DNA from 3 places in the Brotaphodocola sp. genome. Region 2 is predicted to be linked to each of the others. Evidence: predicted binding sites of a transcription regulator. Region 2 holds the regulator's gene; each other region holds the start of a gene.
What was found. Region 2 encodes HrcA, which represses chaperone genes, less so after heat shock. Its sites were predicted from a motif close to TGTTAGCACTCNNNNNNNNNGAGTGCTAACA; they were not measured.

Region 1 (4,291 bases), on a different contig from region 2:
TCTCATTACTTCGGCTGATGAAGTTCGTCATACGCTCCGGAGACAGAGTTCCGTGGCTTAAAAGTGCCAGATCATAGAGCTGTTCGCAGATCTTTGAGGTATTCTCCTCATCGCCGTGCTCCATCACATACTGAACCAGCTTGTTGTTCGCATTGAGCACAAGCGTCTCACCGGCACCGCCGAACATCGACGGGTCCATTCCGTACATGTTGTACATCTTCATCATATCCTGCATACGACGGCTCTCCTCAGATACCGTCAGCATCGAGGCAATCCCCTCATTTTTGAGCTTCTCAACTTTGATCTCAAGCTTGTCATTTCCAAGTGCCTTCTTAAAGACAGCGGTCAGAGTCTCCGCATTCTTCTTGAATACCTCATCATCTTCCTTCACTTCTTCCTTGAAGGTATCATTCAGATCTGCATCGATACGAAGGAACTTGAGTCCCTCATTCTTCTGCTCAAGATGTCCGATAAACGGAGAATCAATGCTGTGCGGAAGAATCACTGCGTCCAGACCAGCCTCCTTGAACATGTTGATGTACTGACTCTGCTCCTTCTCGTCGGTTACATAGAAGACCTTGTTCTCATGCTTCTCCTTATTCTCCTCAAGGCAATCCTTCAGGGTCAGGTACTTGCCATCAAGATTCTTGAACAGGATGTAATCGTTCATCTTCTCGGCAAACTTCTCATCCTTCAGGCAACCGAACTTGATGAACGGAGCGATGTCATCCCAGTATTTCTCATAATTCTCACGGTCCGTCTTACACATACCGGTCAGCTTGTCAGCAACCTTCTTCGTGATGTAATCCGAAATCTTCTTGACGAATCCATCGTTCTGAAGTGCACTTCTCGATACGTTCAACGGCAGATCCGGGCAATCAATGACGCCCTTCAACAGCATCAAAAACTCCGGAATAACTTCCTTGATGTTATCTGCGATAAATACCTGGTTGTTGTACAGTTTGATCGTTCCCTCAATGGAATCGTACTCCGTGTTGATCTTCGGGAAGTACAGGATTCCCTTTAAATTGAACGGGTAATCCATGTTCAGATGAATCCAGAACAGCGGTTCCTTGTAATCGTGGAAGACCCTGCGGTAGAAGTCACGGTAGTCGTCATCCTTACACTCATTCGGATGCTTGTTCCACAGCGGATTCGTGTCGTTGACCGGAACCGGACGTCTCAGAATCTTGTAGCGCTCCTTTGCCGGCTCTACCTCAACTGTCTCCTTCTCGCCGTTCTCATTTTCCTTCTCCTCGGTCTTTGCCGGCTCGAGTACCGTCTCAATCACGGTATCCTTGTCCGTCAGCTGGTCCTTGTCGATCGTGTCGTACTCCGGCTCTGCCTTCTCATTCTTTAAATAAATCGGAACCGGCATGAACGAACAATACTTCTCCAGCACCTCTCTTGCGCGATACTCGTTGGAGAACTCATAGCTATCCTCGTTTAAATACAGCGTGATCGAAGTTCCCTGCTCTGCTTTGTCGCCATCCTTCATCTCAAACGTCAGACCGCCCTCAGACTCCCAGTGTACCGGGGTGCTTCCCTCCTTGTAGGAGCGGGTATCGATCGTCACCTTGTCAGCTACCATGAATGCGGAGTAGAATCCCAGTCCGAAATGACCGATGATCTGATCCTCATTTGCCTTGTCCTTATACTTCTGGAGGAAATCCTGTGCGCCGGAAAATGCGATCTGGTTGATATACTCCTCAACCTCATCAGCAGTCATACCAAGACCATTATCGGTCACGGTGATCGTCTTGTCATCCGGGTTCACACTGACCTGAACCTTGTACTCAAGATCCTCCGGCTTCGTGTACTCTCCCATCAGCTCCAGTTTTTTCAGTTTTGTAATTGCATCGCAGCCGTTGGAAACCAGCTCACGATAGAAAATATCATGGTCGGAATACAGCCATTTCTTGATAATCGGGAATATGTTCTCACTGTTAATAGATAAATTGCCACTCTTACTGCTCATCAATCTCACTCCTTATCGAATTTTCATTCTTTAATAAGCCACTAAAGGGTATTTTAATACAGCAGAATTCAAATGTCAATAAAAAATTAGCACTCATTTCAAATGAGTGCTAATAAAATATCGCAGTTCAAAAAAATTTATCATTCTCAATTCTCTTCCGTAAACGGAATCTGCTTCGCCTTAAAGTAACGGCGCACTGCCTCATCCCACGCATACTCCGCCTGCTTATCCAACGTAAAAATATTCATCGAAAGACCCGTCACACAAATAAGCTCGCGGTTCTCATAGCGGATGTTTAAGCAGAGACTTCCGATCTGATCTGCGGTAAATCCAATTCCGGAACTCTTTAAGAAATCTTCCGTCTGATCCGGCGCAAGCTGAAGTGTGATCCGAAAACTCTCCGGCAAACGCTTCCCGCGAATCAACGAATAGCAGAACGGGCGCAGACTGCTCCAGAGCGAGTATGACCTGATCTTTTGCTCCCTGCGCTCCTCCTCCGAGTAGTATGCGGGACGAATCCGCCCGTCGATCGTGAACGTGTTAAACGTCACAATCGAGACATCACGAACCTGCCAGTGATCAAATGCCTCCCCGGCAAAGAGCTGACCGGTAAAATGTTTGAGATCCTCTATCTTCAGTGCAATCATATCTCCCGCTCCCTTCTCCTCGTCTTTCTCCTGCTATCCTTGTTATCCCTGCTATCCCTTGTCGTTTCCCATATTTCTCGTTGTTCAAAACTCTGGCTTTTGATATCTTCGTCTTCTAGTTTTCTCCATCCATCATCTGACGGTATTGCTCAAAGAAATTGTCCGTCTGTGAATCCGTTCCCTCTTTCAGAGAAAGTTTTTCCCAGAAACTTCCGTTTAACTCCACCTGATGATCCTCGGCAAAACTGTCATAGATCTGGCGGAATGCCTGATTCTTCCGCTCAAGCGCCATCTTCTGTTTGCGATCAAGCGTCGCATTCTCATCATAGTCGTTGACGCATTTCACGACATACCAGAGGTCACCGTCCTGAAAGACTGGACTGATCTGCCCACTCTCAAGCGCAAATACTGCATCCTCATACGCCTTCGAGCGTTCTCCATGTCCGACCGATTTCTCGGCACTTCCCTCTAAATTGCTCTCCTTGACTGCTGTCGCAAAATCCACGCCATCCTCCGTCACGCGATTTAAAAACGCCTGTGCCTCACTCTCCTGGGAAAACGAAGCCTCACAAACCGTAATCACTCTCGCCTCACTGTCGCTGACCTCGAGATTGACATTCTGAGTCAATGCATCAACGAGACGATTGGCGCGATGGTACGCCTCATACATCGTGTAGACATCATCCCGCGTCGCACCTGTGTAAGCACGATCCGCGTCGCTCATCGACTCGTAGTAGGAATCTGCAAGCGCATTCAGCTCCTCTTTCTCCCGCGCAGAGAGTGCGATCTGACGCTCATCTGCAAGCAGATTCATGACCTTCAGTTCTCTCAAAAACTTCTGGATCTCTTCTAACAGATACGTCTGAAAGGTCGTCCCCGCATCATCCACCACGGTGTCCCAGATCTGATCGGTATAAATCTTCTGACAACGGTTCCGCTCCGATGCCACAATCAGCATCATCTGCGCATCGGAAAATCCCTCCGTTCCCATACTCTCTGAGACAATAGAAGAAATCTTTCCGTTGCATCCCGACACACCTCCCGCCAGCATCACTGCCACCGCCACTGCCAGAAGAATCCGCTTTCTTGTTCCTGCTCTTCTCATTCTTTTCTTTCTCTCCGGTCTCCTCTCTACCCGTCTACGCAAAACAAATGTCTACTGTCTATCTGCCTGCACAAAATACATCACATCTATTTACATAATCCATCTATATAATCTATCTATATAATCTATAATCCATCTATACAAGAAATTTCAAGATTTTGAGAACGCCATCCTGCACATTGGAATCCGTCTCAAACCGCGCGGCTTCCTTCACCTCCGGACGTGCATTTGCGACTGCAAAACTGTAATATGCCTGCTTTAACATCTCAATATCGTTGAGCTGATCTCCGAACGTCATCGTCTCCTCCGGCTTGATCGACAGGCTGTCCTGAAGCAGTTTGACTGCTGCACCCTTGTTGACGCCGGTCTTCATACAGTCCATCCACATGTCGCCGGAGATCGTGATCTTCATTTTATCGTTATACTTCTCGCGGATCGCCGTTGTCGCCGGTTCAATCCCGAACTTTTTATATGCAGAAATCTTGATACACGGATCATCCACCTTGAGCACATCCTCGACTCTCTGGACACGAAACTTGTATCCGTTGACCAGCCAGTCAT
Region 2 (4,291 bases):
AGAGGACTCGCCTGATTCTGCGGTCTCTTCCTCTTTCTCACCTTTTATGTAAGTCTGTGTGTTTGCGAATTCTTCGTCGCCGGACCAACCACGAATCTCATAAGTTCCATCTGGAAGGGTGTTCCAGTCCATTGAGATTCGGAAACCGTGGCGACCATTTCCGATTCCATCCGCTTCCAGATCTTCACGATAGACACCGGCGGTCGGTGTATAATTTCCAACGGTTTCGCCATCTTCTTTTCTTGTAACAGTGATGTGAACAGGCACAGCCGTGTTTGGCGAGGAAGAATCCCAGCCCCATCCGACGATCACGCTTCCGTCCATCTCATCAAAATATCCAGCCTTTTCACTTGCCCATGCCTGTAAAGCAGTTCCAGCAAAAAGGGTAATCATCAAGGTAAGCAGTGCACATATGGATACTCGTTTCAAACTCATCATTCCTTTCTTCGTTGACAAAATTGTTACGTTTTGTTTGTCAAATCTGGTAGGATACAGACCTACTGATTGCATGTAATTATTGCTGAATAATTACATAATAAAATGTAAACAAACAATTCACACATTTTAAATATATGTAACAATTTTGTAATATATGCGCCATGAGTACTTATTTTACATGTTTTTGAGAATTTGTCAAGGGAAAATGTGGAAGAGGGATTTAACAGAGTTTGGTAAAGCAGAGATTTAATGTTTGCTTTTTTATCTTATAGTGATATTAGGGGAGGATTGTAAAGGTAGAAGCGCAAGCGGGTTTTCAGGAATTGGATGCAGTGTGAGGAGCACGTAGATAAGCAGGCAGAAGAAGCGTAATGAAGAAACTTATTTAGGAAAGCATCGGGTAAGCAATAAAGCGTAAAATATTAAAATATATAGGAAGAAAAACTCAAAAATTTTAGAAAACCCCTTGACAAACGAGTGCCATTAAAGTATATTAATCACAGAATGTTAGCACTCCTCAATAACGAGTGCTAATAACGCGGAAGGAGGAAGTCAAATGGAACTGGATGACAGAAAGATTACAATTCTGAAAGCGATCATCAAGACTTACCTGGAGACAGGGGAGCCGGTTGGTTCCAGAACGATTTCCAAGTTCACGGATCTGAAGCTCAGCTCCGCGACGATCCGCAATGAGATGTCTGATCTGGAGGAGATGGGATATATCCTGCAACCTCACACCTCTGCGGGACGGATTCCCTCGGATAAGGGGTACCGCTTCTATGTGGATCAGATCATGCAGGAGAAACAACAGGAAGTAACCGAAGTCAAGGAACTGATGATTCAGCGTGTGGACCGAGTGGAACTCGTTCTGAAACGTCTTGCACAGATGCTGGCGGCGAACACAAACTACGCTGCGATGATCAGCGGACCTCAGTACCATCGCAACAAACTCAAGTTTATTCAGCTCTCCCAGATGGATGAGCACAAACTTCTCGTCGTTGTGGTTGTTGAGGGCAATCTGGTCAAGAACACAATGTTGGATGTGCCGAGCGCGATCAGTCAGGAAGAACTGCTGAATCTGAATATTCTCTTGAACAGCGCACTGAACGGTCTCTCCCTCGAGGAGATCAACCTGGATGTGATCACACGTCTGAAAGAACGGGCTGGCTCGTACAGTCAGATTGTGGATCAGGTGCTGACGCAGGTAGCGATAGCGATCCGGGCGGATGAAGATGATCTTCAGATTTATACGAGCGGTGCGACCAATATTTTTAAATACCCGGAGCTCAGTGACGGAGAGAAAGCAAGTCAGCTGATCAGTACCTTAGAGCAGAAAGATAAGCTCAGAGAGCTGATCGATGACGTGAACGAGTCAGACGAGAATCGGGAGAACGGCATTCAGGTGTACATTGGCAATGAAACCCCGTTGCAGACAATGAAAGATTGCAGTGTGGTGACCGCCAATTACGAGTTGGGTGAGGGAATTCGAGGAACGATCGGAATCATCGGTCCGAAGCGCATGGACTATGAGAGAGTTCTTGGAACCTTAAAGAACCTGATGAAACAGTTGGATGCAACTTTTAAGAATGAAGAAAGGTGAGAAACCATGAGTCAGGACAGCAAGAATGAGAACAAGACCTGCACTCCTGAGTCCGAGACAGCAGAAGCTGTGAGGGACGAGGCAGTTGAGAACGCTCAGGCAGAGGCAAATGCAGAAGCTGAGCAGACTGCGCAGGATGCAGAGGCTGAGAAAGCATCCGGAAAGAAAGATCCGAAGGATGCCAAGATAGAAGAGCTTCAGGACCGTCTCAGAAGACAGATGGCAGAATTTGATAACTTCCGTAAGCGCACGGAAAAAGAGAAATCTGCGATGTATGAGGTTGGAGCGAGAGACATCATTGAAAAGATTCTCCCAGTGCTTGACAACTTCGAGAGAGGTTTGGCAGCTGTGCCGGAGGACGAGAAGGGTTCATCCTTTGCCGAAGGCATAGAAAAGATTTACAAGCAGTTTGTAAAGACTCTGGAGGATGCAGGCGTCGAGGCGATCGAGGCGAAGGGTCAGCAGTTTGATCCGAATCTTCACAACGCCGTGATGCATGTGGAGGACGATCAGTTCGGAGAGAATGAGATCTCCCAGGAACTTCAGAAAGGTTACAAATACCGCGGTACCGTTGTTCGTCACAGCATGGTACAGGTAGCAAACTAATGGCAATGCGTACCTGAAAAATTGATTTGATGCGATTCCGGTTAAAAGGAAATCGGTTTGAATTGGTTTTATCAGGCAGGACATAGACTCTGAATGAAACAGGAGGAAAAATTTATGAGCAAGATTATTGGTATCGACCTTGGTACAACAAACAGCTGTGTAGCTGTTATGGAAGGCGGAAAGCCGGTTGTTATCCCGAACCAGGAAGGTTCCCGTACAACTCCGTCTGTTGTTGCATTTACAAAAACTGGTGAGCGTCTGGTAGGTGAGCCGGCAAAGCGTCAGGCTGTAACAAACGCAGACCGCACGATCGCTTCTATTAAGAGACATATGGGTACTGATTATAAAGTAACCATCGATGGCAAGAGCTACACTCCGCAGGAGATCTCCGCAATGATCCTTCAGAAGCTGAAGGCAGATGCAGAGGCTTATCTGGGCGAGAAGGTAAGCGAGGCAGTTATCACGGTTCCGGCATACTTCAACGACGCACAGCGTCAGGCAACCAAGGATGCAGGTAAGATTGCAGGTCTGGAAGTAAAGCGTATCATCAACGAGCCGACCGCAGCTGCACTGGCTTATGGTCTGGACAACGAGAACGAGCAGAAGATCATGGTATACGACCTTGGTGGTGGTACCTTCGATGTATCCCTGATCGAGATCGGTGATGGCGTCATCGAGGTTCTGGCAACCAACGGTGATACTCATCTGGGTGGTGATGACTTCGATAACCGTATTACTCAGTGGCTGGTTGACGAGTTCAAGAAGGCAGAGGGCGTAGACCTCTCCGGCGATAAGATGGCAATGCAGAGACTGAAGGAAGCAGCTGAGAAGGCAAAGAAGGAGCTGTCCACAGCTACCACGACCAACATCAACCTTCCGTTCATCACTGCAACCGCAGAGGGACCGAAGCATCTGGATATGAACCTGACCAGAGCAAAATTTGACGAGCTGACTCATGACCTGATCGAGCGCACCGCAGTTCCGGTACAGAACGCTCTGAGAGATGCAGGCATGACCACTTCTGATCTGGGCAAGGTACTTCTGGTAGGTGGTTCCACTAGAATGATCGCTGCACAGGATAAGGTAAAGCAGATGACCGGCAGTGAGCCGAGCAAGTCCTTAAACCCGGATGAGTGCGTTGCAATCGGTGCAGCTATCCAGGGTGGTAAGCTCGCTGGCGATGCAGGCGCAGGTGATGTGCTTCTGCTGGATGTTACTCCGCTGTCTCTGTCCATCGAGACCATGGGAGGCATCGCAACCAAGCTGATCGAGCGTAACACCACGATCCCGACCAGAAAGAGCCAGATCTTCTCCACTGCTGCTGATAACCAGACTGCAGTAGACATTCACGTTGTACAGGGTGAGCGTGAATTTGCCCGCGACAACAAGACCCTCGGTCAGTTCCGTCTGGATGGTATCCCGCCGGCAAGAAGAGGTGTTCCGCAGATCGAGGTTACCTTTGATATCGATGCAAACGGTATTGTAAATGTATCCGCAAAGGATCTGGGAACTGGCAAGGAACAGCATATCACGATCACTTCCGGTTCTAACATGTCCGAGTCCGATATCGACAAGGCAGTCAAGGAAGCTGCTGAGTTTGAGGCTCAGGATAAGAAGAAGAAGGAAGGCATCGATGCAAGAAACGAT
Region 3 (4,291 bases), on a different contig from region 2:
TGGATCTCATCCATCGTGCACTCATATCCTTTTTTTCTCTTGGATTTGCCGAGGATGATGTCGATCGAGAGCATCTTGTCAACGTATAAATATTCATATTCAACATGGGTATTTCTGTGACAGAGATAGGTAAGAAAGCCAAATCCAAACATGAGAATCACGGCGAGCACGCCCGTCGTCATGGCAAAAAAAACGGAAACTGCCGTACACAACCCAAGCACAATTGTAAGGATTGGTGCATAGAATGGACTTTTTCTCGAAATGAGATGTTCTGCGTAGGATTCGTTCATAGGAAGCGAACTCCTTTCTTAAAGTTATTTGCCTTTTTCTTTATCTTTTAAAGATCGCGATTCTTGTGCGGAATGTTTTTTGTTTGGAAAGATCTTTTTATGGAATAAATCCTCCATAGAAATGAATAAAAAATCTCATGAAACAAAAAAAGGAGAACTGCCGGACTAAATCCTGGCAGCTCTCCCTATTAGACAGCTTTTGTTCTGGCTCTGCCCTGTATTACATCATTCCGCCCATACCGCCACCTGCCGGCATTGCAGGGGTTTCTTCTTTAATATTAGCAACTACGGATTCAGTTGTCAACAGGGTAGATGCTACGCTCGTAGCATTCTGCAGTGCGCTTCTGGTTACCTTTGCCGGATCCAGAATACCTGCCTTAATCATATCTACATACTCCTCTTTGTATGCATCAAAACCAGTTCCTACCGGAGACTCTTTTACCTTGTTGATGATAACGGAGCCTTCCAGACCTGCGTTTGCTGCAATGTGGAACAGCGGAGCCTCCAGTGCCTTCAGGATGATCTTACCACCGGTCTTCTCATCGCCCTCAAGAGCCTCAACCTGATCCTTGATCATCTCGATTGCGTGGATGTATGCGGAACCACCACCAGCGATGATGCCTTCCTCAACAGCTGCTCTTGCAGCAGACAGAGCATCCTCCATACGGAGCTTTGCTTCCTTCATCTCAGTCTCGGTTGCAGCACCTACACGGATGACTGCTACGCCGCCTGCCAGCTTAGCCAGTCTCTCCTGTAATTTCTCCTTATCGAACTCAGAAGTGGTCTCGCCGATCTGTGCGCGGATCTGAGCAACTCTTGCGGAGATATCATCCTTATTGCCACAGCCGTCAACGATGATCGTGTTCTCTTTCTGTACCTTAACAGACTTTGCACGACCAAGCTGTTCCATTGTCGTATCCTTCAGTTCCAGACCAAGCTCCTCGGAAATTACCTGTCCACCGGTCAGGATTGCGAGATCCTTCAGCATCTCTTTTCTTCTGTCGCCGTAACCCGGTGCCTTGACACCTACTACGGAGAAGGTTCCTCTCAGCTTGTTGACGATCAGGGTGGTCAGTGCCTCGCCCTCGATATCCTCAGCAACGATCAACAGCTTAGAACCGGACTGTACGATCTTCTCCAGAATCGGCAGGATCTCCTGAATGTTGGAAATCTTCTTATCGGTAATCAGGATGTACGGATCGTCCAGAACTGCTTCCATTTTATCCATATCGGTGCACATGTAAGCAGAGATATAACCACGGTCAAACTGCATACCTTCTACAAGATCCAGCTCGGTCTTCATGGTCTTGGACTCCTCGATGGTGATAACGCCATCCTTGGAAACCTTCTCCATTGCATCTGCTACCATCTCACCAACTGCATCATCTGCTGCGGAGATTGCTGCTACTCTTGCGATGCTCGGACGACCTTCGATCGGCTGGCTCATCTTCTGGATTGCCTCAACAGCAGCCTCAGTTGCCTTCTTCATACCCTTTCTTAAAACGATTGGGTTTGCACCTGCTGCCAGATTCTTCATTCCCTCATTGATCATAGCCTGTGCCAGAACGGTTGCGGTCGTGGTACCATCACCAGCGACATCGTTGGTCTTGGTTGCAACTTCCTTTACCAGCTGTGCACCCATGTTCTCAAACGGATCTTCCAGCTCAATCTCCTTTGCGATCGTCACACCATCGTTGGTGATCAGCGGAGCGCCGAAAGACTTGTCAAGAACAACGTTGCGTCCCTTCGGTCCGATCGTCACACGAACGGTATCTGCTAACTGATTCACACCTGCTTCCAGAGCTTTTCTGGCATCTACGCCATATTTAATCTGCTTTGCCATAATTTCATTCCTCCAATATGATCCATCTTTTTATCCCGCTTCCGCAAAATTCGGAAACAAAGCTGGAAATAAAATCAAATCTAACATAAACCTGGCAATTCGATCTGAAATTCAAATCGAATCTCCCTAATTTCTATTTCTAATTACTCGATAACAGCCAGAATGTCGTTCTGCTTTACAACAACATACTTCTCATCATCCAGCTCAACCTCAGTGCCTGAGTACTTGGAGTAGATTACCTTGTCGCCAACCTTAACCTGCATTGCAACTTCTTTGCCATCAACCACACCGCCAGGACCAACTGCAACAACCTCAGCCTGCTGTGGTTTCTCTTTTGCCTGACCCGGAAGTACGATACCGGACTTTGTCGTCTCCTCTGCTACAAGCTGTTTTAATACAACACGATCAAATAATGGTACTAACTTCATGGATGATTCCTCCTTATTTTTCGCTGCTTTTTCATTCATGAGATCTTGCTTCGATCTCTCTTTCGATTCACAATACCATTTATACCACGCATTGTTAGCACTGTCAATAGTTGAGTGCTAATTTTATAAATTTTTTATCGTTGTCCCCTTTCTTTTTTCCCATATTCGTATTACAATATTCTTTAAAGACGGCTGAAAGTACGAAACCACTGCATATTTTCCATCGAATTCAGAGATTTCAGAAAATAGTTTCGGTTTATAATCTCGGAAATTATTTCATTTTTATGTGGAACCAGCAGTCCGGCCGCAGAAAGGAGAACGGGTATGTCAAAAAAAGGATTAGGAAAGCTGATGGCTCTCACTGCTGTTGCCGGTGCCGCAGCAGCAGGAATTTCTTACTTAAAGAAGTATCATTCCTTCAATAAGGAACTGGACAAAGATTTTCATGATTTTGAAGATGATGAGGAGGATACCCCGGTTCCGGACAGCACGATGAGCCGTAATTATGTATCCCTTCATGCAGACAAGGATGAGTTTCTTGTAGCTGCCGGCGATATGATCAATGCCACGAAGGATGCTGCGAGCGCTGCCCGCAATGTGGTTCGCGATGTCGCTACGATTGTAACTGATACGGCAAGAGATGCCGTCGGTGTCGCTTCCGACACTGCTTCCGCTGCCAAATCCACTGCAAGCGAAGTCAAGGAGACGGTCGAGGAAGTTGCCGGCGATACCGCTGAGGATATCATCATCAAGGCAGGCGACACGGCTGAGAAGGTCAAGGAATTTGCGGAGACCGCAGTCGAGAAGGCTGAGGATCTCGCTGAGTCTGCCACGGAGAAGGCAGAAGATCTCGTTGTCGATGTTGCGGACAGCGCCACCGACGCGATCGAGCACACCGCAGATGTGACGGAGACGGTCACCGACCACCTCGCTGAAGAGATCAAGAAGTCCGGAACATCGGCAGATGAGGACGCCGAGGATGCCGTCGAGTATGTGACCGGTGAGGACACCAAGAATACAGAAGAAGACGACAAAGACGCTGAATAGGATTATCGGATGAGCAGCAACTGAAACGAAACATCATTTATCATCGAAATCCTATTTGTAATTGAAATACGATTTATCATCGAAATATGATCTAGCATCTATAATTGAAACAGATAAAAAGTCTCTGACAGACTTCAGGTTTGATCTCACCTTCCTTCATTCCTGAAGTCTGTTTTTTATTTCCGTCAAAAAGCTGTCAATAATTGATTTGTTGGCATATTAGCTGTATAATTTATACAAAGATACATTCAGATGACGAGATATTTCTGACGATGTATTTCGGGGGTTGTTTTATTTGATTGATTGATGAAGGAGGTATTGCGATGTTACATGAAGTGAGTTTTCTTTCTTACAATGAGCGTGACTATGTGCAGGGCTGGATCTACGTTCCCGCAACCAAGCCGAAGGGAATTGTTCAGCTGATCCACGGATTCGGAGAACATTCGAGACGATACATTCATATGATCTCTGCCTTTCTCGACGCAGGCTACATCGTATCTGCCGACGATCATGTCGGTCACGGAAAGACTGCGATGGTCAGCGGAATCTGGGGTGACTGGGGCGACAAGGGGTTCCACACGATGATGGAGGATGAACACACCCTCCACAACCTTGTCTGCGAGAAATACCCGGATCTGCCCTATTTCCTCTTCGGACACAGCATGGGGTCCTTTATCACACGT

Region 1: htpG (molecular chaperone HtpG) is a predicted target of HrcA. The motif match lies at 2,063-2,093, and genes of this name have one in related genera.
Region 3: AC4EVX_RS03325 (co-chaperone GroES) is a predicted target of HrcA. The motif match lies at 2,654-2,684, and genes of this name have one in related genera.

What each region holds. Positions count from the first base shown of each region.
Region 1 is NZ_CFAHBC010000003.1:149,295-153,585, forward strand. It holds gene htpG (molecular chaperone HtpG) at 1-1,978, opposite strand, end outside; gene AC4EVX_RS02645 (DUF5721 family protein) at 2,125-2,625, opposite strand; gene AC4EVX_RS02650 (peptidylprolyl isomerase) at 2,741-3,730, opposite strand; gene AC4EVX_RS02655 (HAD family hydrolase) at 3,867-4,291, opposite strand, start outside.
Region 2 is NZ_CFAHBC010000008.1:4,301-8,591, reverse strand. It holds gene AC4EVX_RS04950 (3D domain-containing protein) at 1-435, opposite strand, end outside; gene hrcA (heat-inducible transcriptional repressor HrcA) at 995-2,038, shown strand; gene grpE (nucleotide exchange factor GrpE) at 2,045-2,644, shown strand; gene dnaK (molecular chaperone DnaK) at 2,759-4,291, shown strand, end outside.
Region 3 is NZ_CFAHBC010000005.1:16,042-20,332, forward strand. It holds gene AC4EVX_RS03315 (DUF6106 family protein) at 1-290, opposite strand, end outside; gene groL (chaperonin GroEL) at 511-2,133, opposite strand; gene AC4EVX_RS03325 (co-chaperone GroES) at 2,277-2,561, opposite strand; gene AC4EVX_RS03330 (hypothetical protein) at 2,886-3,608, shown strand; gene AC4EVX_RS03335 (alpha/beta fold hydrolase) at 3,932-4,291, shown strand, end outside.